Regions from separate parts of the Stutzerimonas sp. genome, predicted to be linked through region 3. Evidence: predicted binding sites of a transcription regulator. Region 3 holds the regulator's gene; each other region holds the start of a gene.
The links. The regulator sigma-54, encoded in region 3, starts transcription at its own class of promoters, with help from an activator protein. The targets are predictions, from matches to a motif close to ANTGGCATNNANNTTGCTNT.

Region 1 (9,907 bases), on a different contig from region 3:
TGTTCTGCACGAACGTCTGCAGGATGAACACCGTCGGGCCGGCGATCAGCACCATTAACATCAGCAGAACGGCGAGGCTGAGATTCAGCTCGGACAACCGCCGTACGCCCTTGTCCAGTCCGGTAACCACCGAAATGGTCGCCAGCAACGTAGTGGCGGCGATCAAACCGATCTGCACGGGTACGGAAATGGGCAGGCCATACAGATGGTTGAGGCCGGTATTGATCTGGGTGACACCCAGACCCAGCGAGGTGGCGACGCCCAGCACCGTGCCGATGATGGCGAAGATATCTACGGCGTGACCAATGGGGCCGTAGATGCGCTCACCGATTAGCGGATAGAGCGCCGAACGCAGCGTCAGCGGCAGACCGTGGCGGTAGCTGAAGTAGGCGAGGATCATCGCGACGATCGCGTAGATGGCCCAGGCATGCAGCCCCCAATGGAAGAAGGTGATTTTCATCGCCTCCCGCGCGGCTTCCACCGTGCCGCCTTCCCCCACCGGGGGTGAAAGAAAATGCATCACCGGTTCGGCAACACCGAAGAACATCAGCCCGATGCCCATGCCAGCGGAAAACAGCATGGCGAACCAGGTCAGGCTGCTGTAGTCGGGCTCACTGTGATCGGGACCAAGTTTGATGTCGCCGTAGCGACTGAGGGCGAGCAGCACGACCATCAGCAGGATGACGGCGACCGCAAGGATATAAAGCCAGCTGAGATTGGCAATGATCCAGGCCTGGAGATCGCCGAACAGCGTTTGCGCATGTTCGGAAAACGCGACGCTGTAGATTACCAGCGCGAGGATCAGTACGGCAGAGCCGTAGAAAACCGGAGGGTTGATGGTGGAAGAAGACTTGTTTGCCTCCATGCTGCGCTCCTTTGGTACCGTTTTGGGGAGTGGGCCGCCTGTGGCGAAAGAGGATGCAATCTAACATAACGGTCTACTTCTGACCGGGCGAACCAGACTGTGTGAAAACTACTGCGCTCGGTTATGCCGCGTTAAAAACAGGCTCGGAATGCGAGCCCAGTCCGCTTCCTCGCCTGTTTTTGTGGGGACGCCTAGTTCTTGCCTCACCTTCGCTCGCTACGTTTTCACACGGTCTGGAAGGGTCGCCTCCACGAGTTCTTACATGATGTGACAGCGCAATATGGCGTGTTGCGGCAAAGTATTTGCCAAGCCGTGTCCCGCTATGAACCCGCACTGTATGTCGCGAAAGGCTGCCTTTGGGCAGCCTTTCGCCGGTCAGGATGCCTGGCTACCCGGTCGGTATTGCAGCGCTTCAGCCAAATGTGGGCGGCCGATAAGCGCGGCCTGCTGCAAGTCCGCCAGCGTTCGCGCCACTTTGAGTATTCGGTGGGCCGCGCGCAGCGACAGGCCGAGACGCTCACAGGCACGTTCCAGCCATTGCTGGTCTTCGGGTTGCAGTTGGCAATGGCTACGCAACCCAGTCAGATCGAGAAAGGCGTTGGCGCAACCTTGGCGCGCCAGCTGGATGCGACGTGCGTCGGCTACCTGCTCGGCAACCACGCGGCTGTTTTCGCCGATTGTGGGTGGCGCGTTGAGCGCAGTGGCTTCCCGGGCCACGGTGAGGTGCAGATCAATGCGGTCGAGCAGTGGCCCGGACAGCTTGCCGCGGTAGCGCTGAATCTGGTCCGGCGAACAGCGGCAGCGACCGCTGGGGTCGCCCAGGTAGCCGCAAGGGCACGGATTCATAGCCGCCACCAGCTGAAAACGGGCCGGGAAGCGCACCTTGTCCCGCGCCCGGGCGATGACAATACAGCCTGATTCCAGGGGCTCGCGGAGCACCTCAAGCACCTTGCGATCGAACTCCGGCAGCTCGTCAAGGAACAGCACGCCTTGGTGCGCGAGGGTGATTTCCCCCGGCCGCGGCCGACTGCCGCCACCGACCAACGCCGGACCGGATGCACTGTGATGGGGCTGACGAAACGGGCGCTGCGGCCAATGTTCGAGCGGCGACTGGCTAGCCACCGATTGGATCGCCGCGACCTCCAGTGCCTCCTGCTCCTCCAGCGGAGGCAGCAGACCGGGGAGACGACTGGCGAGAAGAGTCTTTCCGGTGCCTGGGGGGCCGGAAAAAAGCAGGTTGTGCGCGCCCGCCGCAGCGACCAGTAGACCGCGCTTGGCGGCAGCCTGGCCCTGCACATCGGCCAGGTCGGGATAGGGCAGGACCTGACGTAGCAATCCCTGAGCCTGGAATGGCGCAATCGGCGCCAAACCGTTGAAGTGCGCGGCGACTTCCAGCAGGTGATCCGCGGCGTACACCACCAGACCGGACGCCAGGCTCGCTTCCTCGGCATTGGCTCGTGGCACCAGCAGGGCGCGTCCGGCCTGGCGTGCGGCCAGTGCTGCGGGCAGCACACCTTGAACCGGGCGCAGCGCACCGGAAAGCGCCAGCTCGCCGAGGCATTCGAGTGTGTCGAGACGGTCCGCCGGAATCTGCCCGCTGGCGGCGAGAACGCCCAGAGCGATGGCCAGGTCGAAGCGGCCGCCATCCTTAGGCAGATCGGCAGGCGCGAGGTTGAGCGTGATTCGGCGAGCGGGGAAATCAAAACCGGAGGTCTGGATCGCGCTGCGCACGCGGTCCTTACTCTCCTTGACCGCGGTTTCTGGCAAACCGACCAATGCCAGTGAAGGCAAGCCGTTGGCTAGATGCGCTTCGACGGTGACGGTGGGCGCTTCGACGCCCACCTGGGCGCGGCTGTGAACTATGGCAAGGGACATCCGATCACTCCTTTGATCGTGTCGCCACCGGTTTTATTCGGAGGCGGGTGGCGCGAGTTTTTCTTCCAGCTCGGCGACCTTGGCTTCGAGTGCTTCGAGTCGCGCTCGGGTGCGGGCGAGAACGACCATCTGACTGTCGAACTCGTCGCGGCTGACTACGTCCAGCTTGCTCAGCGCGCCCTGCACGATGCCTTTGAACTGCGCTTCGATTTCCGGGCGGGGTAGAGGCGTTTCGCCGTTGAACAGACGCGAGGCTTGGGAGCCGATGGCATCGAGAAAAGCTTTGGGTGGGAACATGGGTATCACCTGTTTCTGAGCGGCGGGCAGTGTAACACGGCCGGTCTGGGGTCGATTTTCGCCTGTGTGCACGTTTGTGGGCATGCTGCCGCACGGTCGTGCCCGGTATTGGTGCGCGGCTTCGCTGATCTGGTGTCGGGTGCACTGCGCGTGCACGACGCGGAGCGCGCCAGATCGCACCTCTCGCAAAACTGGCATTGATTCTGCTTGGCTGGCCATGACAGATGCACCGAAGCGTTGCGGTGCGCAGGCGATTCGGGACGTTTCGTCGTATCGGTTGATGGTGTCGGATGGTCGCTCGGCAATGCCGGCGCGTTACAAGAGCCAGACACTGAGCTTAGACTTGAACCGGGTTCGTATTTCTGGGGCAAGTCCATCTAAACGGGAGAAGTTTCATGAAACTAGTCACTGCCATCATCAAGCCGTTCAAGCTGGACGACGTACGCGAGTCGCTGTCCGAGATCGGCGTTCAGGGCATCACGGTCACCGAGGTCAAGGGTTTCGGGCGCCAGAAGGGCCATACCGAGCTATACCGCGGCGCTGAATATGTGGTCGATTTTCTGCCAAAAGTGAAGATCGACGTGGCGATTGCCGACGATCAGCTCGATCGCGTGATCGAGGCCATTACCAAGGCGGCCAACACCGGCAAGATCGGCGATGGCAAGATTTTCGTCGTCAATCTGGAGCAGGCCATCCGCATCCGAACCGGCGAAACCGACACCGACGCGATCTGATCGGCCTCGTCACGTAGCGAACGGTTGGCCGGGCGGAGACGCCCGAGACCAGGCGCAATCGGCGAGCGAGCCGAGCCCGCCTTACCGCCGCGACGCGCGAAGCCACAATAGTTTGCGATTGCCTGCCTCGGCAGGCTTACGAACCCCCACGCCCCAGGAGTAAAACCATGACTCTGCGAAAATTCGCAGGGCTAGGAGCCCTTTTGTCTCTGATAAGCCCCGGCATCGCCATGGCACAGGAGGCAACGCTTGATTCCGGTGATACGGCATGGATGCTCACAGCCACTGCGCTGGTGCTGTTCATGACCATTCCCGGACTGGCGCTGTTCTACGGCGGCATGGTCCGCTCGAAGAATATCCTTTCGGTGATGATGCAATGTTTCGCCATCACCGGCCTGATGAGCATTCTCTGGATGGTCTACGGCTATAGCCTGGCCTTCGACACCACGGGCATGGAAGCGGGCGTCACCAATCTCAACTCCTTCGTCGGCGGTCTCGGCCGCGCTTTCCTGAGCGGCCTGACACCCGACAGCCTCACCGGCACCGTCCCGGAAAGCGTGTTCATCACGTTCCAGATGACCTTTGCCATCATCACGCCGGCGCTGATCGTCGGGGCTTTTGCCGAACGCATGAAGTTCTCTGCGATGCTGGTGTTCATGGGCGTCTGGTTCACCCTGGTCTATGCGCCGATCGCACATATGGTCTGGAGCGGCGATGGTGGTCTGATGTGGGACTGGGGCGTGCTCGACTTCGCTGGCGGTACCGTCGTGCACATCAATGCCGGTATCGCTGGTCTGGTGGCTTGCCTCGTACTTGGCAAGCGCAAAGGCTTCCCTACCACGCCAATGGCGCCGCATAACCTGGGTCTGACATTGGTCGGCGCGGCAATGCTCTGGATCGGCTGGTTCGGCTTCAATGCCGGGTCGTCCCTCGCCGCCAATGGCACCGCCGGCATGGCCATGCTGGTTACGCAGATTGCCACTGCCGCTGCGGCCCTGGCTTGGATGTTCGCCGAGTGGATAACCCACGGCAAACCGAGTGCGCTGGGCATCGCCTCAGGCGTGGTGGCCGGTCTGGTCGCCATCACTCCGGCTGCAGGCACCGTCGGCCCGATGGGTGCGTTGGTCATCGGCCTGGCCTCGGGTGCTATCTGCTTCTTCTGCGCCACCAGCCTAAAACGCAAGCTCGGTTACGACGATTCGCTGGACGCCTTTGGCGTGCATGGTATCGGCGGCATCGTTGGTGCGTTGCTCACCGGTGCATTCGCAGCGCCCGCGCTGGGCGGCTTCGGTGAGGTGGACAACATCGCTTTGCAACTATGGATCCAGTTCAAAGGCGTGCTCTTCACGGTGGTGTACACCGCCGTCGTCACCTTCGTGACTCTGAAAGTCATCGACGTGGTGATGGGGCTGCGGGTCAGCGAAGAAGAAGAAACCGTCGGCCTCGATCTCAGCCTGCACAACGAGCGCGGCTACAACCTGTAAGCACACGGAGTGCGCCCGGAGCCAACCCGGGCGCCTTAACCGAACAGCGTCGCGAGGCGCTCGGCAAAAGGTGATAACAATGGATAGCACAGCACTGATACCCGTCCAGTACGGTCTCGACACCTTCTACTTCCTCATTTGCGGCGCGCTAGTGATGTGGATGGCGGCCGGTTTCTCCATGCTCGAAGCCGGTCTGGTTCGCGCAAAGAACACCGCCGAAATCCTCACCAAGAACATCGTGCTCTATGCGGTGGCTTCGATCATGTACCTGTTGATCGGCTACTACATCATGTACTCCAGCCCGGATGGCGGCATCCTGCCGAGCCTGGGATTCCTGATCGGTGACGAGAACGCAGTCGACATAGTCGCCGCCGGCGGTGAGGACGCGCCTTACTACTCGACGCGTGCGGACTTCTTCTTCCAGGTGGTTTTCGCGGCGACCTGTATGTCGGTGGTCTCCGGCGCGGTAGCCGAGCGCATGAAGCTATGGGCCTTCATCGCTTTCGCGGTGGTGATGACCGGCGTGATCTATCCAGTGCAGGGCTTCTGGAAGTGGGGCGGCGGTTTTCTCGACGCAGCAGGCTTCCTCGATTTCGCCGGCTCCGGTCTGGTGCACATGGCGGGCGCCTCGGCTGCCCTGGCTGGTGTGCTGCTGCTCGGTCCGCGTAAGGGCAAGTACGGCCCTAACGGGCAGATCAACGCCATTCCCGGAGCGAACTTGCCGATCGCGACCCTCGGTGCGTTCATCCTGTGGATGGGCTGGTTCGGCTTCAACGGTGGCTCGCAGCTGAAAATGAGCACCATCGAGGACGCCAATGCCGTGGCTCAAGTGTTCACCAACACCAACATGGCTGCTGCCGGCGGCTTGGTCGCGGCACTGATCACCGCGCGCCTGCTGTTCGGAAAGTCCGATCTGACTATGATCCTCAACGGCGCGCTGGCTGGCCTGGTGGCCATTACGGCCGAGCCGCTGACACCGAGCGCCCTGCAATCCGTGCTGATCGGTGGTGTGGGTGGCGTGCTGGTGGTGTTCAGCATCCTCGGCCTGGACAAACTGAAGCTCGATGACCCGGTCGGTGCTATTTCGGTGCACGGTGTGGTCGGCATGTGGGGCCTGCTGGCGGTGCCACTGACCAATGCCGATGCGACCTTCGGCGCCCAGCTGCTGGGTCTGGTGTCGATCTTCGCCTGGGTGTTCATTGCCAGTCTGATCGTCTGGAGCATCATCAAGGCGATCATGGGGCTGCGGGTCAGCGAAGAAGAGGAATACGAGGGCGTCGACGTCGTCGAGTGCGGCCTCGAAGCCTACCCGGAATTCACTAGCAAGCGTTGATTCGCAACGTATCGACAAGGGCGCCTACGGGCGCCCTTTGCTTTTTCTGGCGCCGCGCTAGAATGCGCCCGTTCAGGTGTCGAGGGGAGCTTCCCAGCATGTGGCAACAGATCATGATTACGCTGCGTCCACGACCGCGGGGCTTCCATCTGATTACCGACGAGCTGCTTGCACAACTACCGGAACTGCAACAATGCCAGGCCGGTCTGTTACACCTGTGGTTACGCCATACATCGGCCTCGCTGACGGTCAACGAGAACGCCGACGGAGCAGTGCGGCGCGACTTCGAAAGGTTTTTCAATCGCCTGGTGCCGCAAGGCCAGGGTGGTTATGAACACGATTATGAAGGGCCGGACGATCTGCCTGCGCATTTCAAGGCGAGCCTGCTCGGTTGCCAGTTGAGTCTGCCGGTCAGCGAGGGGCGACTGGCATTGGGAACTTGGCAAGGCATCTATCTGGGCGAGCACCGAGATCAAGGTGGCGCCAGACAGGTTCTTGCCACGCTGCACGGGATGGTGAGTTGAATTTTTTTTGGCGATGGCGAATAAAGCACATCGCCGGGCTATAACTTCCGCTTTGGCAAGGTACGAGGTTGAACATGAGCGACGAAGAATTAGAACAAGACGATCTGGACGTTAACGACGAGGAGGAGGGCGAGGAGCTGGCCGCCGCCGATGACGGCGACGACAGCGCTGATGATGAGGGGACCGACAGCGAGCGCGCCACCCCGACGACCAAGAAGGCCAAGGCCAAGGCGGTGGTCATCGAAGAGTTGCCGAGCCTGGAAGCCAAGCAGCGGGAGCGTGACGAGCTGGCGCGAGCAATGGAAGAATTCCTGTCGCGTGGTGGGCGTGTGCAGGAAGTCGAACCGAACGTAGTCGCCGATCCGCCGAAAAAGCCTGATAGCAAGTACGGCAGCCGGCCTATCTGAACGGGGGAAGCCGTAAAGCGCTTAAGGCTGAAAGGCTGGACGAAAAAGCGCTTTTGAGCAGCGTTAAGCCATGTGCCTTGCGCGAAGTTGGTGCAGTACAAGCAAAGCCCAGCACGGAGTGGTGTTGGGCTCCGTCGCGGCCGCGACGAAACGTCAACAGACCCTAGCGCCAGCGGGTCAATAATGCAGGGAGTTCGGCCAGGCTACTGACTTGTGCGTCCGGCCGGCCTTCGTATTGCCAGGCTTTGCCGGCGGGGTTGAACCAGATTGCCCGAACGCCGGCACGCTGCGCCCCGCCAATATCATCGTCAGGATGGTCACCGATGTGCACGGCGTGTTCGGCTGCCACGCCGGCCCGCGCGAGCGCCTCCCTGAACGGTCTTGGGTCCGGTTTGCCGATGCCCAGGTCCTCGGCACACAGCGTGAACTGAAAATAATCGGCCAGCCCAAGCCGGCGGACGTCGGCATTGCCATTGGTCAGCACGCCGAGCGTATAGCGGTTGGCCAAAAGCTCGAGGGTCGGGTGAACTTCGGGAAACAGATCGATGGCGTGACGGGCCTCGAGAAACACTTCGAAGGCCTGCCCAGCCAGACTCCGCGCCTCGTCCTCGGGGTAACCGGCATCATGCAGCGCATGAAACAGGATGCGTCGGCGCAGTTCGCTGATGCGGTGTTTCAGGTCCGGTTCGGCTTCCACCAGCATGCGGCGGATCGCGGCCAGCGACTCGACCGGGAAGTCGCCCAGGCGTGGTGCGTGCTGGCCGAGCCAGTCGCGCAGACGGATTTCCGCACTATGAATGACCGGGCCGACATCCCACAGCGTGTCATCCAAATCGAAGGTGATCAGCTGAATGCTCATGGGTCATTGTCCTGCTTACGTTTGGCGCGCGGGTGCGCCTGGTCATAGACCTTGGCCAAATGCTGAAAATCCAAATGGGTATAGATCTGCGTGGTGCCAATGTCGGCGTGACCGAGCATTTCTTGTACCGAGCGCAAATCTTGCGACGATTCAAGCATATGGCTGGCGAAGCTATGCCTGAGCATATGCGGATGCAAATGCTGGCCGAGTTCGCGCACGCCCGCCTGGCGTACCCGCAGTTGTACCGCGCGCGCACCGAGGCGGCGGCCTTGTTGGCTGACGAACACGGCGCCATCGACGGGATTACTCAGCGACCGCAGGGGCAGCCAGGCCTGCAGCGCTTCGCGGGCCTTGCGTCCGACAGGCAGCACGCGCTCCTTGTTGCCCTTGCCAACGACATGGATCAGGCCGGCCGGAAGGTCGAGCTGATCGAGATTCAGGCCGACAAGTTCGGCCAGGCGCAGTCCGGATGAATAGAACAGCTCGAGCATCGCCTGATCGCGATGGCCGATGAAGTCGTCCTCGACGCCGCCGTCGAGCAACTGCATCGCCCGGTCGGTATCGAGCAGCCGCGGCAGGCGCTTCTCACCCTTGGGCGCAGAGATATCGGTGGCCGGATCATGGGTGCAGCGACCTTCCTGATTGAGATAGCGGTATAAGCCGCGCAGCGACGAAAGCAGACGTGCCAGGCTGCGGCTGGATTGGCCCTGGCGATGCTGTTCGGCGATGAGTTGACGGATATGGACGCTTTTCAGCTCGGACCATTGCCCCAGATGTTGCTTCTGGCAATAGTTCATCACCTTGATCAGGTCGCGCCGATAACCGTCGAGCGTATGTGGCGACATCTGCCGTTCATTGCGCAGATGTTGGAAATAGGCATCGAGATCGGTTTGCATGGTTAAAAGCCTTGAAAGCCGATAAAAGCGCTGGCTGGAAGGCTGGACAACAAAGCGGGTCCGTAGCGTGAGGAAAAGCTTCGGAGAATTGGTGCAAGCCGCACGCTCTCCAGCCTCCAGCCTCCAGCCTCCAGCCTCCAGCTGTTCCTAACGTACCGAACGCAGCGGTGCAGAGTGATGCGGAAGCACCCGTGTCAGCACTTCGGCGATATAGCTTAGAAACAGCGTGCCCAACGAGCTCTTGTAGTGCTGCGGATCCTGGCTGCCGATCGCCAGGATGCCTTGCTGATGATTGAGCGCGACTACTGCAGCCGAGCCGATACCACCGCTTTCTTCTTCGCCGAACAGGAATGCCAGTTCATGCGGGCGCAACACACCGCAGATGGTCTTACCGCCACCGAGCAGCCCGCCGATGGCTTGCTGTGCTTCGACGTTGGTGACGCTGCGGCCGACCGGCAACGGCGCCTCACTGAACAGGATCAGGCTGACGTAAGGCACCTGAAATTCATGCCGCAGGCTTTCGTCCACCGCGCCGATAACTTCTTCCAGACTGCCAGCATCCAGCAGGTCGAGTACCAGTCGGCGGGTCTTGTCGAACAGCCTGTCATTGTCGCGGGCTACATCCATCAGTTG
Region 2 (9,907 bases), on a different contig from region 3:
AACAGTTCCATCCTCGCCCACAGTGAAGGTCTGGGTTTCCGGCGGCACGACGATCGCCGGCTCCAGCGCGTACCCGTTGGACGTCACGATCTGGCCATCGGCGTTCAGGTGAAAGCTACCGTCACGCGAGTACGAAACGGTGCCGTCAGGCAGCAAGACCTGAAAGAAACCCCGGCCATTGATCGCCATATCGAGCGGCTGTTCGGTGGTTTGCAAGCTACCCGCGGTGAACTGCTTCTGCGTGCCAACGATGCGCACACCCGTACCCAACTGAAGACCGGAAGGAAGCTCGCTGTCCTGGGTCGATTGGCCACCCGGCTGCCGGCGAATCTGATAAAGCAGATCCTGAAATTCTGCACGGTCCTTCTTGAAGCCCGTAGTAGAAACGTTGGCCAGGTTGTTGGAAATGGTGGTCAGGTTCATGTCCTGGGCGGACAAACCGGTCTTACTCACCCAAAGTGCTGGAAGCATGTTCTTCTCCTCGTGCGCCGATATTCGGGCGCAGCGCGTTGTTTACTTAGCTGATCTGCAAGACTCGGGCCGCAGCGGCACCATCTTCTTCAGCGGTGCGCATCATCTTCACGTGAAGCTCGAACTGCCTGGACAGCGCCAGCATCGAAGTCATCTCCGCCACCGCGTTGACATTGCTCGCCTCGAGAAAGCCGGACGTCACGCGTACCGCGGCGTCTGCCTCGACGGGCTGTCCATCTTTCATGCGGATAAGGCCATCGGTGCCCTTCCCCAATTGCTTCGGATCGGGGTTGACCAGTTTGAGGCGGTCTACCGTCACCACCACGTTCGGATCCTCGCCAAGCGCTCGAATACTGATGGACCCGTCGGCGCCGATCTCTACCTTCTCTTCTGGCGGCACGGCAATCGGTCCGGCATTGCCGAGCACCGGCAAACCGTCGCCGGTCCGCAGCATGCCCAAGGTGTCGATATTGAGGCTGCCGGTCCGGGCGTAAGCTTCGCTGCCATCAGGCGCTTGCACCGCGATCCAGCCGTCGCCTTCAACTGCCACGTCCAGATCCCGACCCGTTTCCTGCAACGTGCCCGAGCTGAAATCCGTCCCGGGCCGCTCCGTCATGGCATATACGCGTGCCGGAAAACTGTCGCCGAAGACCTGCATCGACCGTGCCTGCTCAAAGTCACGACGGAAGCCGGTAGTCGAGATATTCGCCAGGTTGTTGGCATGGGCCTGCTGCGCGCGAGCGTTCTGGCTCGCACCCGTCATTGCCACATAGAGCATCTTGTCCATCGAACCTCCGAGACGCGGGAATTGACGCTTGCTATCTATAAAGCTTTAGAAAGCAATGCGCATGCCAACGCCTAAAAAACACGGTAACTCGCTGATCTATAAAGAAATCCACAAAAATAAAAGGCCCCGAAGGGCCTTAAAGACAACGAAGCGGCAGAATCCCGCCATGCGACGATTGCCGTCGCAGCTAAATGATCAGCGCAGATTGATAATCGTCTGGGTAATTGCGCTTTCGGTTTCGATGGTTTTAGCGTTCGCCTGGTAGTTGCGCTGAGCGACGATCAGGTTGACCAGCTGGTCCGATAGCTCGACGTTGGAGTCTTCCAGAGCGCCAGCCTGCAATGAGCCGAGCGTTCCACTACCCGGCGGGTTGCGAACCGGCTCACCCGATTCGAAGGACTGCACCCACTGAGTTTTACCTACCGGCGTCAAGCCTTGAACATTGGCGAAATTAGCCAAAATGATCTGCCCTTGAACCTTGGATTGGCCGTTGGTGTAGCGGGCAAATATTTCACCGGTTTCGCTAATTTCAAGTCCTGCCAGCTCGCCCGTGGTATAGCCATCCTGGCTGACTTGGTTGACGGCGAATGAACTGGCGTACTGCGTTGACCCGCGCATATCCAAGGTCATATCCAACCCTGTCGCCGGCGCCGCGTTGTTCAATGACCAGGTGCCATCACTGTTTTCCACGGCTGGCTGCCATCCCGCTATCGCCATGCTGCCATTGGCCGGCGTGACTAAGCTGCCAGACGGACTGAACTCAAGAGTAATCGAGCTTGGTGTGGCCCCGTTTATCGGATCCGTAGGCGTCTGCGGGTTGCGTCCGTCGATTAACACATTCATCTGCCAGGTATTAGCTGTCGAGCTTTTTACGAAATACTGGGTCATGACATGCGCGTTACCTTGCTCGTCATAGATATTCGTTGACGTCGACGAGCTGTAGCTCAACGGATCCGCAGGATCGAAGGGCGTATTGGCAGGCGGGTTGTTGGTCGAGTTGAGGTTGAAGCCCTGCGTGATCTGCGATGTCGCCTTCGGCTCCTGACTGGCGGTCTGAATCTTCAGATCACTTACCTGGCCGGTCTGAATGTTGCCGTTACCGTCAACCGAGTACCCCTGAAGGTTATAGCCGAAGTTATCGACCAGATTACCTTCTTTGTCGGTACCAAAATAACCTGCACGCGTGTAACTCAGCGCGCCGTTATTGCTGACCTGGAAGAAGCCGTTTCCATTGATCGCCAAATCCAGCGCGTTCTGGGTGTAGTTGATATTGCCCTGGTTGAACTGCTGAGACACGTTGGCAAGCAGAACGCCGCTCCCCTGCGGATTCTTGCCAGTCCCGAGCACGGACGAGGCATATACATCGGCAAACTCCGCGCGCGACTGCTTGAAGCCTGCAGTCCCGGCGTTAGCGATGTTGTTACCCGTCACATTGAGGTCTTTGCTGGCGGCACGCATGCCGCTGAGGCCGATATTGAACGACATGAATTGCTCCTGTTACCGGGCGCGCCGGCAGTTACTGACCGATGACCTGAACTTGCGACAGCCCGATGCTGCCAACACCGGCCAGATTGAGCATAAGCTCCCCGCCGTTCTGTCCGAGAGTGACGCTGTCTACGTTGGCGGGCAGTAAGGTATAAAGGCCCTTGGTCTCACCTTCGTAGGTGGCTTGTGCTTCGAATCGGTAGGTTCCCGGCGGCAAGCTGTTGCCGCTCGAATCCTTGCCATCCCACATGAACGAAACGTTGCCGGCCTCCTGCTGACCCATGTTGATCCGGTTGACCACCGTACCGGCGCTGTCATAGACGTTCACCGATACGTTGCTGCTAGTGGTTGGTAGCACGAGGCTCGCCTTGAAGGTCTCGCTGGTATCGACCACCGCCTTGTCTGTCGGCACGATCACCTTGCGACCGACCAGCGAAGACGCCTGAAGTGCTTGCGAAGACTGATAACCCGACAGCATGGTTTCCATGCTGGAGTTCAGCTTCTCGACACCTTCCACTGTGCTGAACTGCGCCAGCTGGGCAATGAACTCACCGTTCTCCTGAGGCTCCAGTGGGTTCTGGTTGTTCAACTGAGTGACCAGCAGCTCAAGAAACTCGTTTTTGCCGAGATCGTTGCTTTTGACCTCGCGGTCGTTGTTGAACTGATATTGATCGAGTACCGAACCGGTACCGCTGACGCCGCCTGTAGTGCTCATGGCAATCTCTCGTAAGGGTTACTGGCCCAGGGTCAGAACTTTTTGCAGCATGGTTTTGGCCGTATTCATCAGCTCGGCATTGGTTTGGAACGAACGACTGGCCGAGATCATGTCGGCCATTTCTTCCACCACGTTGACGTTCGGGTAGTACACGTAGCCCTCTGCGTTCGCCGCCGGATGGTTAGGCTCGTAACGGGCCTGCAACTCGCTCTGGTCTTCCACTACGCCGAGCACTTGGACGCCGGCACCGGCCTGATCCTGGTCAGCGAAGAGCGATTGATTCGGATCACCATTGGCTTGCTGCAGCATGGTGGCGAAAACCGGATGTCGAGCGCGATAGGTCTGGTCAACGCTGGACGAAACGGTCTCGGCGTTGGCAATGTTGCTGGAGATGGTGTTGAGGCGAGTGCTCTGGGCACTCATGCCGCTGCCGGCGATGTTGAATACGCTGCTAAGGGACATGGGCTTCGCTCCTTTTTATTCGCCGCGCAGGGCGCTCATCAGCCCCCTGAACTTACTATTGAGCAAGGTAAAGCTTGCCTGGAAGTCGATGGCATTCTCGGCATAAGCCGCTTGTTCGACTTGAGCATCGACGGTGTTTTGATCCAGCGACGCATGCGCCGGCGTACGAAAGCGCAGGCCCGGATCGGCAATTTCCATTCCCTCAGCGGCGATGTGCTTGCTACTCGTGACGCTAAGACCAAATCCGCCCTGATTCTTGCTGTTCTGCGCAGCGAGAACGGCGCTGAATTCCAGATCGCGCGCCTTGTAGTTGGGCGTGTCGGCGTTGGTGATGTTGTTGGCGAGCACTTCGGCGCGCTGAGCGCGGAAGCCGAGCGCCTTTTCGTGAATGCCAAGTGCCTTGTCGAAACTGATGCTCATGATCTGGCCCTCTGCCGGATACAAGTCTGCCTAGCAAACCAGCAGCAAAGGCCGTGCCATTTAATTAAGTCATTGAAAATAAGGAATTTTTATGAGAAGAGAATCAATTTCGCGTCAAAAGCGGCAAAGCTTTTCCATGTTTTTGCCGCCCTGCTCACCGGTTCCGACAGATTTCTGCCGCCGCCTCGCTGTACCGAACACGTCGCGCGACTCGATGACCGACGCTTATTTGGCCTTGTAGATGATACCCGGACTGCACTGGACCATCTGATACAGCTCAGGCAAGCCGTTGAGCGCCTCGGAGGCGCCAAGGAATAGATAGCCGCCAGGTTTGAGCGTGGCATGGATGCGTTTGAGAATGTCTTTCTTCACATCTGCGGAAAAATAGATGAGCACATTCCGGCAGAAGACCACGTCGAATTTACCCAGCACGGCATAGCTGTCGAGAAGGTTTTGCACGCGAAACTCCACTCGGCTGCGGATCGGCACCTTGACTGCCCAGCGACCTGGCGTCTTGACGTCGAAGTAGCGTTGTAAACGATCACTCGACAAACCTCGTGCGATCGCCAGGCTGTCATACTCGGCCGCCTTGCATGCCGCAAGCATGGCGCCGGAAAGCTCAGTGGCGACTATCTGAACCGCCGGTTTCGACTGGTTAGGACTGTTGCGTTCGTATTCGTCGATCGTCATCGACAGCGAGTATGGTTCCTGCCCCGACGAACAGGCCGCCGACCATATACGCAAGCGCTGACCCGCTGCACTTTTCAGTAGCTCCGGCAGAACACGACCCTTGAGGACTTCGAACGGATAAGTATCGCGAAACCAGAGCGTTTCGTTGGTTGTCATCGCATCGACGACCTGCTCGCGCAGACCGCTACGTGGCTGAGCCTGAATTTTCCTGACTAGATCCCCCAAGCTCTTGAGCCCTTGCTGCTCCATCAGCTTGTTGAGCCGACTGGCCACCAGGTACTGCTTGTTGCTGCCCAGAAGGATGCCGCAAGTCTTCTCTAGAAATATTCGGAACTGATCGAAATCTGGATCACCTGACACTAATAATGCCCCACCAGTCAATTGAGAGGCCACGCCTCAGTTTCCGTCCGCAGCTCGGATACGCTCTATTACTCGATTAGCCAGATCGTCTGGACGGAATTTGGCGAGGAAATCATTCGCTCCGACGCGCTTGACCATGCTCTGGTTGAACACGCCGGAAAGCGATGTATGCAGCAGAATATGCATATCACACATGACCGGATCCTGACGAACCTCGGTCGTAAGTGTATAGCCGTCCATCTCTGGCATCTCGATGTCGGAAATCATCATTACGAATTCCTCGGATGGCTTCTTGCCGTCAGCAACGAGCCCCTTCAGATAGTTCAGCGCCTGGCGACCATCGTTCTGCGCGACTGCCTCGATACCCAGATTCTGTAGACAACGGATTATCTGCTTTCGCGCAACGGAGGAATCATCAACGACCAGGACGCGGCTGGACGACGCCTTGGCATGGGTTTCCTCGTCCGCGATGCTGACCGATAACAGCTCCGAAACAGGCGCCACCTCGGCCAGCACCTTCTCCACATCGACAATCTCGACCATCTGATCATCGACATGCGTCACAGCCGTCAAATAATGATCGCTCCCTACGCCTTTAGGAGGTGGAAGGATGTCCTCCCAGTTCATATTGACGATCCGCTCTACGGAGCGCACCAGAAAACCGAGCACCTTGGTGTTGTATTCGACAATGACTGCAAAGCTGTTAGTGAGATCCTGCAGCGCCGGTTTTTTAGTCGCCAGAGAGAGATCAAGGATGGAAAGCGTGCTGCCTCGTATATTCGCAACTCCGCGAACAACCGGGCTCGACCGGGGCATGATGGTCAGCCGGGGGCATTGCAGCACCTCTTTGACCTTGAATACGTTGATGCCATAGAGCTGCTTGCCATCCAAACGGAACAACAACAACTCCAGACGGTTTTGCCCGACCAGTTGGGTACGCTGGTTAACCGAATCCAATACACCGGCCATGCCAGTTTCCTCTTGCTTGCGAGATGGGCATTCAGACGTCATGACCCGGGACGTAACGGCACGCCCCTTGCTTCTTATCTGCCATGAGCGAACAGATGACTTTTTTCCGGCGACCTTGCAAAGCCTTTTGCAGCGCAATCCTTTTACCGGCTTTATGCGGGCTGAGCCAGCTTGCCTATTCGGCAACCGTGACACTGCCCGAACAGCTTATCGACGCGACCCGTGGGTTTCTTGAGCTCGAAGTGAGCGACTACTTGCAGCGTAGCCAAATCCAGGCTCGCCACCAGATCGAAGTCAACAGACTCGATCCGCGCTTGCGTCTGGGGGCATGCGATCAGCCTTTGACGACCGAACTCGAAAGCCCGGCACAGCCGGTCGGTCGCACCACTGTGCGGGTCAGCTGCGAGGGCTCCGCGCCCTGGTCCGTTTTCGTCCCCGCACAGGTTCATTTGTTCCGTGAGGTGATAGTCGCGAGACGGCCATTGAAGCGCGAAAGCATTCTTGAACAAGCTGACGTCATGCTTGCCGAACGGGACGTGAGCCTGCTGTCCCAGGGCTATCTGACGACATTCGATCAGGTGCTCGGTAACAAACTCACCCGTAGCGCGCTTCCCGATCAGGTGCTTCCACCCAGCTCTGTTTCGCTTGCAGAAGTGGTGCATAAAGGCGACCAAGTGGTAATCAGCGCGAAAAACTCGACGATAAATGTGAGAATGCCAGGAGAAGCTTTGTCCGACGGCGCACTTGGAAGCCAGATCAGGGTCAAAAACCAACGATCCGGGCGAGTGATCAAGGCTCGAGTAACCGGCCCAGGTCAGGTAAAAGTGGCGATGTAGGGCGACCGATGTTAGTGGCGCACCCGTCCACCGAAAAAAAACTAAAGTTTCCAGCGGCTTTGCCGAAAAGCAGGCAAGCGTCCTGACTTATTCGAGGTTTCGATCATGGTTATCGATTTCAACCGGCCAAATAGCGCCGCCACTCCACCGAGTGCCGGGCGCAACAGTAGCGTCCAGAACACTGAGCGTCCGGCAGTCCAGCAGAACCCAACGGCTGATGCGGCCAAAAGCACGACTGACAGCGCACCGGTATCCGGCGAGAGCGTTCAGCTGAGCCCTGAAGCGCAGCGTCTGCAACAGGCAACGGAAAAGCTGAATCAGCAACCCTCCGTCGATCAGGAGCGTGTAGCTCAGATCAAGCAAGCCATCGCCGATGGAAGCTATCAGGTAGATAATCAGCGAGTAGCATCGAAGCTGCTAGCGTTCGAAAGCCAGCGTTGAAGCCTTGGCGATAAATGGTAGCCAAGCGTCACGCGTCAGAGGCCACTATGCAAGATACAGAATTGCTTCAGCAGCTCATTGAAGATATCGGCACTGCCCGAAAACTTCTTAAGCTCACCAATGCCGAGTACCAGGCACTTGCCGAGCGCGACCTTTCGGGCCTGGAACATTTACTCACGCAGAAGCAGGCGCTACTGGCACTGCTGGGGCAACATGGCACCCTCCGCAGCCAGACGCTTACAAAGGCACAGCTCAGCGCTGACCGGAGCGGCTTAATGGAGTTTGTCGCAGATTCCAAAGCAGCTCAGGAAATCATGGCCCAGGCAGAACAGCTCGATGCCGTTCTTGAGGCCTGCCGAAGCTCCAATGAGCGCAACGGCAAACTTATCCGCGCGAACCAGAGCGCAGTTGGCAGCATGCTGCAGCTATTGCAGGGCAGCAATCAGACGCCGGACTTGTACGATCGCCGAGGCGCTGCCGCAAAAAGCGCGCATCATCGCCCGCTTAGCCAGGCTTGAAGCACAAATACGCAGCCAAATAGAGGCAAAATGCTATTATGCGGCTGATGTTCGTTATGTGCCGGAGAGCAGCGCAAAGTGTCTAACCCTTTTCTAGAGGAAGAAGGCCCCCAGCCTCCCCAAATCCTCAAAACTGCGGTTGAGGTTCATGCCAACCTGCGGACTCTTCTGGATAACCACATTCCATTACTGGTCCGCTTCGCCGAACGTAGCCAGCGCTATCAGACTTTTCTGGTGGAGGTAAACCGGGAGAAGGGCTGGATTGCATTCGACGAGCTGATACCCAGTGACGGCGAGCGGCTGATGCTTTCCGGCGAGTCGTTCCATGTCGAAGGTTTCTATGAGGGCGTGCGCATCGCTTGGAACAACAACCATCCGATACACCTCGGCGAGTTGGACGATGCGCGCTGCTATTGGGCTCAGCTACCTGACCAAATTCTCTACCACCAGCGTCGCAACGCCTACCGCGCCCCATTGATAGGGCAGCCTATCGGTGCCGCGCTAAGCGGTAAGACAATCAAAAAGCCATTGGAAGGCAAGCTGCTGGATATGTCGGCAACCGGTTGCAAGCTGAGCTTCCAGGGAGATGTACAAAGCGGCCTGCAGACTGGTCGCGTCTATGAACAGCTTTCCGCCAAGCTGCCTTTCGGCACCATCACAACCGCAGCCGAACTACGACACCTCGTCTTCGATGAAAAGCTCGACGTAACCTTCTGCGGCATGCGTTTCTACCGTATTAGCGGCCTGACGCAGCGCCAGATCGAACGATTCGTCTATCAACTTCAACGCGAAGCACGTCGCGACCAGGCGGATGATCGCTTCAGTTGATATTTAGATAATCGAACGCGCCGCTGCACATCCTTACGGAACTCGCTGACAGCTAGCCTCGCCCGCTAGCCACTTTCAATTAGCCGAGCTGGCACGCTGACGAGCCCCGGAACGTCAATGTGGTCAATGCCTATTCCATGCGAAAACGCATCAACGACATTGAAGTGAAGAGCTGGCGTCCCAGGCGAGGTTCGAACTCACAACCTTCCCCTTAGGAGGGGGATGCTCTATCCAATTGAGCTACTGGGACGTACTAGGCGGGCGCAGCATGTTAGCGAGCCCGCACGCATTTGTCATGCGCGCGGTGAGCGCCATCCCCGCCCTGCGCTGGGCAAGACCGAACCCAGCCGCGCCGTTAGCAGTCGAAACATTACAATGCAAAATGCACGAATAACATTAGCAAAGCATGCAAAGCGCAATTACAAATTTCAAACACATAAAACTAAGTTATTGAAATCAAAGGGATTTTTAGATTAAAAAAAGCTGGCACATTGAATGCTTAAGTCTAGCTAACCATTACGCAAAGAGACGCCGATGCCACGCCCAGCTTACTTATTCAGTACCACCGTTCTGGCTTTTTTCGCTGTAACTCTGTTGGAAGACATGACGCTTGGCATGGATCGCTCATCAGCCACAACCGTACCGAATCAAATTCGCTCTTCGAGCATTCAGCGGTCACCGACTCCGATCAAAACCATTAGCAATATAGAAATGAGCACACCCGACCAATCACATCGCTGGGTCTTTTAAAGAGAGTTTTTTGTCGTCGAAGGTAATCAGGGAGATAAGGAAATGTCGATTTATGCTTTCGTGTTCTTTTTACTCAGCATCGCTTGTGGAGCGCTGAGTGTCGGTGCTGACCTTTCCGATGCTTGGGAAATTGTCGCTGACGGTGGTGCGATGCTTTTTGGGATGTTATTTGCGG
Region 3 (9,907 bases):
GGATATTGCCGTGGCCGAGGTGCTGCAGGGCGATCAGCCGCTGGGTGCCTGGGCGTTGAAAATGCGCCCGGCGGATAATGGCGTCGAATTCTCGGAGCTGAATCTGGATCTCAAAGGACTCAAGATCGGCGGCAAGGGTGGCTGGAGCGGCTCGCAGAGTTGGTACAAGGGCAGGCTCGGGGGTGCCAATGTAGCTGATGTACTTCTGGCCTGGGGGTTTGCGCCTTCCACCACCAGCGAATCCTTTCATCTCGACGTGGACGGCAACTGGCCTGGATCACCAGCATCCTTCAGCTTGCAGCGGCTTTCCGGCCGGCTCGATGGCAGGCTGCGCAATGGCCAGCTGCGCGAGGTAGACGGTAGCGCCCAGGCGCTGCGGGTCTTCGGCCTGCTCAATTTCGCCTCCATCGGCCGGCGGCTGCGGCTGGATTTCTCGGACTTGTTCAGCAAAGGTCTGAGCTACGATCGAATCAAGGCCGAGCTGGTCGCTACAGACGGGGTTTATGTGACGTCGCAGCCGCTGACGGTTACCGGGCCCTCGAGCAATCTGGAGCTGGATGGCCGGGTCGATATGGTCAATGACCGGATCGACGCCAAGCTGCTGGTCACGCTGCCGGTCAGCAATAACCTACCACTGGCTGCGCTGATCGTCGGTGCGCCGGCCATCGGTGGCGCCCTGTTCGTCGTCGACAAGCTGCTGGGTGACAAGTTCGCACGCTTCGCCAGCGTTCAGTACAACGTTGAGGGGCCATGGCGAGCGCCGAAGATCACGTTCGATAAACCTTTCGAACAGCCCAACTGAACATTTTTTGCAGCGTGCGGCTCTACGCCGCCTAGGGTTTCAAGCATGACTTTTGCTGTGATCCAGATGGCCAGTCAGGCCGATATACAAGCGAACCTCGTCACTGCCAAAAAGCTGCTGGAGCAGGCTGCCGATTCCGGTGCCCGACTGGCCGTGTTGCCGGAAAATTTCGCTGCCATGGGCCGCACCGACCTACCGGCGGTCGGCCGGGCCGAAGCCGAGGGCGCTGGGCCGATACTCCCGTGGTTGAAACAGGTCGCACGCGACCTCAGGTTATGGATAGTGGCCGGCACGCTGCCGCTCCCTCCGGATGATCGACCGCAAGCGAAGGTCCGGGCCTGCTCGTTACTCGTCGATGACCAGGGCCAGCGCGTTGCGCGTTACGACAAGCTGCATCTGTTCGATGCCGAAGTCAGTGATGCACGTGGCCGTTACCGTGAGTCAGATGATTATGCCGCGGGCGAGCGGCTGGTAGTGATCGATACACCGGTCGGCCGGTTGGGGATGACCGTTTGCTACGACCTGCGCTTCGCCGAGTTGTATTCGGCCCTCCGCCTGGCTGGTGCTGAGCTGATCAGCGCGCCTTCGGCCTTCACTACGGTAACCGGTCAGGCGCACTGGGAGATGTTGGTCCGCACGCGGGCCATCGAGACGCAATGCTATATGCTGGCCGCAGCGCAGGGAGGAGAACACCCTGGCGGACGACTGACCTACGGGCACTCGTCTATCGTAGATTTTTGGGGCCGCGTGCTGAGCGAACAGGCGACAGGCGAAGCCGCACTGACCGCCGCCCGTGACACGGCCGAGCAGGCTGCGATGCGCCAGCGCATGCCGCTGCTGAGCCATCGTCGTTTCACCGCGCCCCGTATCGCATCGCGCACTTTGGAGTAGATATGAGTGAACTGCTGTTACCTGTCACCGAGCGCCTGCTGACACCGGGCGGGCTGGGTATCGATGATTTACCGGGCTTGCTCGGCGAACTGGCCGGCCCTGGCATCGACGCGGCGGACTTGTATTTCCAAGACCAGGTCACCGAGTCTTGGATGCTGGAAGATGGCATCGTCAAGGAAGGTAGCTTTCACCTGGAACAGGGCGTTGGCGTACGAGCGCTGTCTGGCGAGAAAACCGGCTTCGCCTACAGCAATGCGATCACCGCCGATGCGTTGCGCCAAGCAGCTGAAGCGGCTCGCTCAATTGCCCGTGGCGGCCACCAAGGGCGTGTCGAGGTGCTTTCGAAGGCTGCGTTTGCGCCGCTGTATAGCCAGAACAATCCGCTGGATGGACTCGACCGTGCGGAGAAGGTCGAGTTGCTCAAGCGTATCGACGTCGCCACGCGGGCGCTGGATCCGCGAATCAAGCAGGTCACGGTAAGTCTGGCAGGTGTTTGGGAGCACATTCTGGTGGCAGGGTTGGATGGCGGCATGGCTGCCGACATACGGCCGCTGGTGCGCTTCAACGTGAGCGTCATCGTCGAGCAGAACGGGCGTCGCGAGCGCGGCGGGCAGGGCGGCGGCGGACGTACCGGATATGAATACTTTCTCAACGAAGACCGCGCGATGGGCTATGCCCGTGAGGCGCTGCGACAGGCGCTGGTGAACCTCGACGCAGTGGCGGCACCGGCCGGCACGCTACCGGTGGTGCTTGGTCCCGGCTGGTCTGGCGTGTTACTGCACGAGGCAGTCGGCCATGGGCTTGAAGGCGATTTCAATCGCAAGGGCAGCTCGGCCTACAGCGGCCGTATCGGGCAACAGGTCGCTTCGAAGCTGTGCACCATTGTCGATGACGGCACGCTGGCCGACCGTCGCGGCTCGCTGAGCGTCGACGACGAAGGCACACCAACCCAGTGCACGACCTTGATCGAGAACGGAATACTCAAGGGCTATATTCAGGACAAGCTCAACGCTCGACTGATGGGCGTAGCACCAACCGGCAATGGCCGGCGCGAATCCTATGCGCACCTGCCGATGCCACGGATGACCAATACCTACATGCTGGCGGGCGAAAGCGACCCGGAAGAGATCATCCGCTCGGTGAAGAAAGGCATCTATTGCGCGAGCCTTGGCGGCGGGCAGGTGGACATCACCAGCGGCAAATTCGTGTTTTCCACCAGCGAAGCCTATCTGATCGAGGACGGCAAAATCACCGCGCCGGTCAAAGGAGCTACGTTGATCGGCAATGGCCCGGACGTGATGAACAAGGTTTCGATGGTCGGTACCGACCTGGCGTTGGACAGCGGTGTCGGCACCTGTGGAAAGGATGGGCAGTCGGTGCCGGTCGGTGTTGGTCAGCCGACCCTGAAGATCGACGGAATTACGGTCGGAGGGACGGGTGCGTAAAGCGGCTGCAGGCCGGCACGGTGGGCGCTTTGCCTGCCGCCTGAAGCTTGTAGCCTGAAGCTGCTTTCAACGCAGTCCGCGCTGTGTCTCGTCCAGCCCGCGGATGTATTTGAAAATTTTGCGGCTGGCCGCTGGCGGCTTGTTCCGCGCTGCTTCGTGCTGGGCATGGCGAATCAGGCTGCGTAGCTGTTGGCGGTCGGTTTCGGGGAATTCGGTAACGAAGGCTTCGAGGGTTTCGTCGTTGCCGGCGATCAGGCGGTCGCGCCAGCGTTCCAATGCATGGAAGCGTTCGTTGTATTGGCGAGTGGATGCGTCGAGTTGGTCGACCAGGGCCAGGATGCCTTCGATGTCCTGATCACGCATTAGTTTGCCGATGTATTGCAGGTGGCGTTTGCGCGCGATATTCGCGGTGTGCTTCGGCGCATCGGCCAGCGCCTTGCGTAACGCATCGGTGAGCGGCAGGCGATCGAGCACGTCGGACTTGAATGTGGTGAGGCGCTCACCCAGGTCCTGGAGTGCGTGCAGCTCACGCTTTACCTGGGTTTTGCTTTTTTCCTCGAAGTCGTCGAGATCGGAAATATCAGACATGGGGCTGGTCCAGTAGGAAATGCCGCCATGATAACAGCAGCCTTGCGGTGGAGCTCCAAGCTGAGCTCTGCAGGCTGCGACTTGATCGAATCAGTGGTTTGGAGTGTTTTATGAGTGAAGTAGAGGGGATTGGTCCGCACGCATTGCCCGGGCTGCGCGAAAAAGTTGCGCGGATCATCGAAGAGGCCAGCCGACAGGGCGCCAGTGCCTGCGAGGTTTCCGTCTCGATGGAGCAGGGTCTGTCTACCACGGTCCGCCAGCGGGAAGTGGAGACGGTCGAATTCAACCGCGATCAAGGCTTCGGCATCACACTGTACGTCGGGCAACGCAAAGGGTCGGCGAGTACTACGGGCGCCGGCGACGAGGCGATTCGCGAAACCGTGGCGGCGGCCCTGGCGATCGCCAAGCATGCTTCGGAGGACGAGTTCGCAGGGCTCGCCGACCCTGCTCTGATGGCGAAGGACACACCGAATCTGGAGCTCTATCATCCTTGGGACATAGCCCCAGATGAGGCCATCGAGCTGGCGCTCAGTTGTGAGGCGGCCGCGTTCGCCACCGACGGGCGTATCCTCAATGCCGACGGTACCAGTCTGAGTACTCATCAGGGTTGCCGCGGCTATGGCAACAGCAACGGTTTCATCGGTGCCTACTGCAGCACTCGCCACAGCCTTAGTAGTGTGATGATCGCCGAGGCCGAGGGGCAAATGCAGCGCGACTATCACTATGATGTCAGCCGTGTCGCCGGTGATCTGGCCTCAGCCGAGTCGATCGGCCGTCGCGCCGCAGAACGTGCCGTTCGCCGCCTCGGCGCTCGTCCCGTGCCGACCTGCGATGTCCCTGTTCTGTTTTCTTCAGAGTTGGCGACTGGTCTGTTCGGTCATTTTCTCGCCGCGATTTCCGGCGGTAATCTTTATCGCAAGTCCTCCTACCTGGAGGACGCGCTGGGACAGACGCTGTTCCCCGAGTGGCTGAGCCTGGACGAGCGTCCCCACTTGCTGCGCGGGCTGGCCAGCTCGGCTTATGACGGCGATGGTCTGGCAACCTATGCCAAGCCGTTCGTCGAGAATGGCAAGCTCTTGTCCTATGTGTTGGGAACCTACTCCGGACGCAAACTCGGGATGCCCAGCACGGCCAATGCCGGCGGTGTGCATAACCTCTTCGTATCCCACGGCGACGAGGATCAGGCGGCACTGATCCGCCGCATGGGGCGCGGGCTATTGGTCACCGAGTTGATGGGGCAAGGGCTGAATCTGGTCACAGGCGACTATTCGCGCGGCGCTGGCGGTTTCTGGGTCGAAAACGGGGAAATCCAGTTCCCGGTCCAGGAAGTCACGATTGCCGGCACCCTGCGCGATATGTTCCGGCAGATCGTCGCGGTAGGCTGCGATGTCGAAACACGCAGCAGCATCCATACCGGCTCGGTGCTGATCGAGCGAATGAAGGTAGCGGGAAGCTGAAAAGACGATAACAGCGCTGTAGGTTGGAAAGCTGGACGGAAAAGACGCTAAGTTTGAAAGGGTTTGGCCGGGCTTGACACTGTTTTGCTTCCAGCTTCCAGCTGCTCTATTCGCCTTCCTCGAAAAAATCTTCGATCAGTGCGATCAGCGCATCGATCGCCTCCTGCTCCTGTTCGCCGTTGGCGTGCAGGTGCAGGATGGTGCCTTTGCTCGCAGCGAGCATCATCACCGCCATGATGCTCTTGCCATCGATCAAACTGGCAGGGCAGCGCCCGACGCGGACATCGCAGGGGAACTGGTTGGCGACACCAACGAATTTGGCTGCCGCACGGGCATGCAGGCCCAGTTTGTTGATGATAGTGATTTCGCAAGACGGCATATGCATTCCTAAGCCAGGTCGCGGTGGCGTACCTGAACGTTCTTCAGGGTCTCGCGCAGTGCCTGGCCGAGTCGCTCCGCCAGATAGACCGAGCGGTGGTGCCCGCCGGTACAGCCGATGGCAACGGTAACGTAGGCGCGATTGCTGGCGGCGAACCGCGGCAGCCATTTGTTCAGATAGGCGAAGATGTCCTGGAACATCTCTTCAACATCGGCCTGCATAGAGAGGTAGTCGACGACAGGCTGGTCCAGTCCGGAAAAATCGCGCAGCTCGGCTTTCCAGTACGGATTGGGTAGGCATCGCACATCGAATACCAGGTCGGCATCTACCGGCATGCCGCGCTTAAAGCCAAAGGACTCGAAGAGGAACGCCGTGCCCGGTTCAGGCTTGTTCAGCAGACGCAGTTTCAGCGTGTCTCGCAATTGGTAGAGGTTGAGGTTCGTCGTATCGAGTTTCAAGTCGGCATGATCGATGATGGGAGCAAGCAACAGCTCCTCGTCATGGATGGCCTCGGCCAGCGAGCGGTTTTCGTTGGTCAGCGGGTGCCTTCGCCGAGTTTCCGAGAAGCGCTTGAGCAACGTCTCGTCCGCCGCATCCAGATACAAAACATCGCACTGAATGTGCCGCGCGCGGACCTCATCGAGCAGTTCGGGAAAGCGCTTCAGCTGGCTTGGTAAATTGCGCGCATCGATAGAGACAGCGACCTGCGGATGCAACAGTTCGGTATGCAGCAACGCTCGCTCCGCCAGCTCTGGAAGTAGCCCGGCGGGAAGGTTGTCGATGCAGTAAAAGCCGTTGTCCTCAAGCACATTGAGCGCCGTGCTCTTGCCTGACCCGGAGCGGCCACTGACGATGATCAGGCGCATTGCGGAGCGAGGTTCGACAGGGTGCGGACTCGAACGCACGAGCCGTGCTGCATACGCTGCTGGGTTGGGAGTTGGCAGGTTACGGACACGTCTCTTTCCTCACTTTGCGCGGGGCGATCGGCCATGCCGTTGCGCTAACTACCGCTCTGAATATCGACGACGGTCTGATACAGGTCCTGTCCGGTGGCGGCTCTGCGCAGGCGTTCACGCACTTCCTCACGGTCCAGCATGCTGGCGATCTGGCGAAGCAGTTCGAGGTGTTCGTCGGTCGCGGCTTCCGGTACCAGCAGTACGAATAGCAAATCGACCGGTGCACCGTCGATGGCGTCGAAGTCAACCGGTGCGTCGAGCCGCAGCACCGCGCTGAGCGGCGACACGCAGCCGGGCATGCGACAGTGCGGGATGGCGATGCCGTTGCCGAAGCCGGTAGAGCCGAGCTTTTCGCGGGCAATGAGGCTTTCGAAGATGGTCTGGGAATCAAGGTCTGGAAGGTCTTGGCCAATTACTTTGGCGATCTGTTCCAGGACGCGTTTCTTACTGCCACCCGATACGTTCACCAAGGAACGTCCGGGGGTCAGGATATTTTCGATTCGGATCATGATGGGTCAGCGAGCGAGGGCACCCTGGTTATGGTCGAGCTGTTTTTCTTTGTGCTTGATGAGCTGCCGGTCGAGCTTGTCGGCAAGCAGGTCTATGGAGGCGTACATGTCTTCATGTTCTGCGTTGGCGACGACTTCGCGCCCGGCAACGTGCAGCGTGGCTTCGGCTTTCTGTCTGAGTTTCTCGACCTGCAGAATCACCTGGACGGCAATGATGCGATCGAAATGTCTTTCCAGGCGCTCGAATTTCTCCTCGACGTAGTCACGCAGGGCTTCTGTGATTTCCAGGTGAAGGCCAGTGATGTTGACTTGCATACTGCATCTCCTTTTTGCCACGTGCGAATTGACGGGCTGCGCGCCCGTCACCGGAAGAGATCGACCAGGTCGCCTGGCATTACAACAACCGCTTACGCTCACTGGACGGCGCGATACCCAATGATTCGCGGTACTTGGCGACGGTGCGGCGTGCAACTTGAATACCCTGTGCCTCCAGTAAACCAGCGATCTTGCTGTCGCTCAATGGCTTTTTCGGGTTTTCCGCCGCCACCAGCTTCTTGATGATCGCGCGGATGGCGGTGGACGAGCATTCGCCGCCTTCGGCCGTGCTGACGTGGCTGGAGAAGAAATATTTCAGCTCGTAGATGCCGCGCGGTGTATGCATGTATTTTTGCGTGGTGACCCGCGAGATCGTCGACTCATGCATGCCCACCGCTTCGGCAATGTCGTGCAGCACCAGCGGTTTCATGGCTTCATCGCCGTGATCGAGGAAGCCGCGCTGGTGTTCGACGATCTGCGTGGCGACCTTCATCAGCGTCTCGTTGCGGCTGAGCAGGCTTTTGATGAACCAGCGCGCTTCCTGCAATTGGTTGCGCATGAAGGTGTTATCGGCGCTGGAGTCGGCTCGTTTGACGAAGCCTGCGTATTGGGCATTCACCCGCAGGCGCGGCATCGCATCCTGATTCAGCTCGACCAGCCAGCGCTCGTTGTGCTTGCGCACGATTACGTCGGGCACGACGTATTCCGGCTCGCTCGCTTCGATTTGCGAGCCGGGACGCGGATTGAGCGTCTGGATTAGATCGACCACTTGGCGGAGCTCGTCTTCCTTGAGCTTCATGCGGCGCATCAGCAGGCTGTAGTCGCGGCTGCCGAGTATCTCCAGCTGATCGCTTACCAAACGTATCGCTTTGCCCAGCCAAGGCGTTCGCTCGGGTAGTTGGCGCAGCTGCAGTAGCAGGCATTCGCGCAAATCGCGCGCCCCGATGCCGGCGGGCTCGAACTGCTGGATGCGGCGCAGCACGACTTCGATTTCATCGAGTTCAATTTCCAGCTCGGGATCGAACGACTCGAGTACTTCTTCGAGGGTTTCGTCGAGGTAACCCTGCGGGTTGATGCAATCGATCAGCGTTGCGGCGATGAGACGGTCGGTATCGCTCATCGGGGCGAGATTGAGCTGCCAGAGCAGATGGCTCTGCAGGCTTTCACCGATGGACGTGCGGGTGGTGAAGTCCCACTCGTCGTCGTCATTGCTGGGCAGGCTGCTGGCGCTGGTCTGGTAGATGTCTTCCCAGGCGGTGTCCACCGGCAGCTCATTGGGAATACGATCGCCCCAATCGCCTTCCTCGAGGTTTTCCACCGTATTGATGGGCTCTTCGAAGTGATTGTCCGGCGTGTCCTGCTCGGTCGAGGTGCTTTCAGGTTTCTTCTCGATCGACTCGGCCATCGGATCGGAGTTATCGAAGTCGTCTCCATCCTCCTCGCGCTCGAGCATGGGATTGGAGTCCAGCGCCTCCTGTATCTCCTGCTGGAGATCGAGCGTGGATAACTGGAGCAACCGTATGGCTTGTTGCAGCTGCGGTGTCATCGTCAGCTGCTGGCCCATCTTCAGGACTAGCGATGGTTTCATGGCAGAGGACTTCGAACCTTATTTGCCGGCGCAACCGCGCCTGTTCCGATTTCACTGGCGCTGTGCACGCCCGCTATAAGCAAATTATATGCCTGCCAACGAAGCCTTTGCCTAGTCCCGTGCGACGGTGTGAGCGGAAAAATCACATCAGAGACGGAATTCGTGTCCGAGGTAAACTTCCTTGACCAACTGGTTGGCCAGGATCGTCTCCGCGTCACCCTCGGCGATCAGTTGGCCATCGTTGACGATGTAAGCGGTCTCGCAGATGTCTAGCGTCTCGCGCACGTTGTGATCGGTGATGAGTACGCCGATGCCCTTGGCCTTGAGGTGATGAATGATTTGCTTGATGTCGCCGACCGAGATCGGGTCGACGCCGGCGAAGGGCTCGTCGAGGAGGATGAACTTGGGAGCGGTGGCGAGTGCGCGGGCAATCTCCACGCGGCGCCGTTCACCACCGGACAGGCTCATGCCGAGACTGTCACGGATGTGGTTGATGTGGAACTCCTGCAGCAGGCTTTCCAGCGCCTGCTGGCGACCGCTGCGATCCAGGTCCTTGCGGGTTTCGAGAATCGCCATGATGTTGTCGGATACCGACAGTTTGCGAAAGATCGACGCTTCTTGTGGCAGATAGCCGATGCCGGCGCGGGCACGGCCATGCATGGGGAGGTGGGTGACATCCTGCTCGTCGATCAGCACGCGACCCTGATCGGCTTTTACCAGCCCGACGATCATATAGAAGCAGGTGGTCTTGCCGGCGCCGTTCGGTCCAAGCAAACCGACAATCTGACCACTCTCGATGGACAGGCTTACATCACGCACGACCTGACGGCTTTTGTAGCTTTTTGCCAGGTGCTGGGCTTTGAGAATCGCCATTACTCGGTCTGCTCCGCTGCCGGCTGGTCTTTGTTGCGCGGCTGGATGACCATGTCCACGCGAGGACGCGGGGTGGTTACGTCGGTATTGGTGGCTCGGCCGGC

Region 1: the regulator sigma-54 is predicted to act here: its motif matches at 3,228-3,247, upstream of glnK (P-II family nitrogen regulator).
Region 2: the regulator sigma-54 is predicted to act here: its motif matches at 4,382-4,401, upstream of flgB (flagellar basal body rod protein FlgB).

The regions. Positions count from the first base shown of each region.
Region 1 is NZ_CEXBBO010000001.1:116,107-126,013, forward strand. It holds gene AC2LD7_RS00570 (BCCT family transporter) at 1-865, opposite strand, end outside; partial or broken gene AC2LD7_RS00575 (YifB family Mg chelatase-like AAA ATPase) at 1,241-2,755, opposite strand; gene AC2LD7_RS00580 (accessory factor UbiK family protein) at 2,774-3,037, opposite strand; gene glnK (P-II family nitrogen regulator) at 3,433-3,771, shown strand; gene AC2LD7_RS00590 (ammonium transporter) at 3,939-5,255, shown strand; gene AC2LD7_RS00595 (ammonium transporter) at 5,335-6,588, shown strand; gene AC2LD7_RS00600 (secondary thiamine-phosphate synthase enzyme YjbQ) at 6,687-7,112, shown strand; gene sutA (transcriptional regulator SutA) at 7,187-7,519, shown strand; gene AC2LD7_RS00610 (HAD family hydrolase) at 7,683-8,378, opposite strand; gene xerC (tyrosine recombinase XerC) at 8,375-9,274, opposite strand; gene AC2LD7_RS00620 (DUF484 family protein) at 9,422-9,907, opposite strand, start outside.
Region 2 is NZ_CEXBBO010000015.1:96,133-106,039, forward strand. It holds gene flgG (flagellar basal-body rod protein FlgG) at 1-471, opposite strand, end outside; gene flgF (flagellar basal-body rod protein FlgF) at 518-1,258, opposite strand; gene flgE (flagellar hook protein FlgE) at 1,454-2,743, opposite strand; gene flgD (flagellar hook assembly protein FlgD) at 2,775-3,458, opposite strand; gene flgC (flagellar basal body rod protein FlgC) at 3,477-3,920, opposite strand; gene flgB (flagellar basal body rod protein FlgB) at 3,936-4,340, opposite strand; gene AC2LD7_RS11400 (CheR family methyltransferase) at 4,566-5,390, opposite strand; gene AC2LD7_RS11405 (chemotaxis protein CheV) at 5,427-6,359, opposite strand; gene flgA (flagellar basal body P-ring formation chaperone FlgA) at 6,455-7,195, shown strand; gene flgM (flagellar biosynthesis anti-sigma factor FlgM) at 7,301-7,636, shown strand; gene AC2LD7_RS11420 (flagella synthesis protein FlgN) at 7,684-8,154, shown strand; gene AC2LD7_RS11425 (flagellar brake protein) at 8,233-8,982, shown strand; tRNA gene AC2LD7_RS11430 (tRNA-Arg) at 9,156-9,232, opposite strand; gene AC2LD7_RS11435 (PA3371 family protein) at 9,775-9,907, shown strand, end outside.
Region 3 is NZ_CEXBBO010000004.1:97,225-107,131, reverse strand. It holds gene AC2LD7_RS04025 (YhdP family protein) at 1-802, shown strand, start outside; gene AC2LD7_RS04020 (carbon-nitrogen hydrolase family protein) at 848-1,693, shown strand; gene tldD (metalloprotease TldD) at 1,696-3,138, shown strand; gene yjgA (ribosome biogenesis factor YjgA) at 3,205-3,726, opposite strand; gene pmbA (metalloprotease PmbA) at 3,837-5,183, shown strand; gene AC2LD7_RS04000 (HPr family phosphocarrier protein) at 5,290-5,562, opposite strand; gene rapZ (RNase adapter RapZ) at 5,571-6,428, opposite strand; gene ptsN (PTS IIA-like nitrogen regulatory protein PtsN) at 6,563-7,027, opposite strand; gene hpf (ribosome hibernation-promoting factor, HPF/YfiA family) at 7,034-7,342, opposite strand; gene AC2LD7_RS03980 (RNA polymerase factor sigma-54) at 7,422-8,930, opposite strand; gene lptB (LPS export ABC transporter ATP-binding protein) at 9,078-9,803, opposite strand; gene lptA (lipopolysaccharide transport periplasmic protein LptA) at 9,803-9,907, opposite strand, start outside.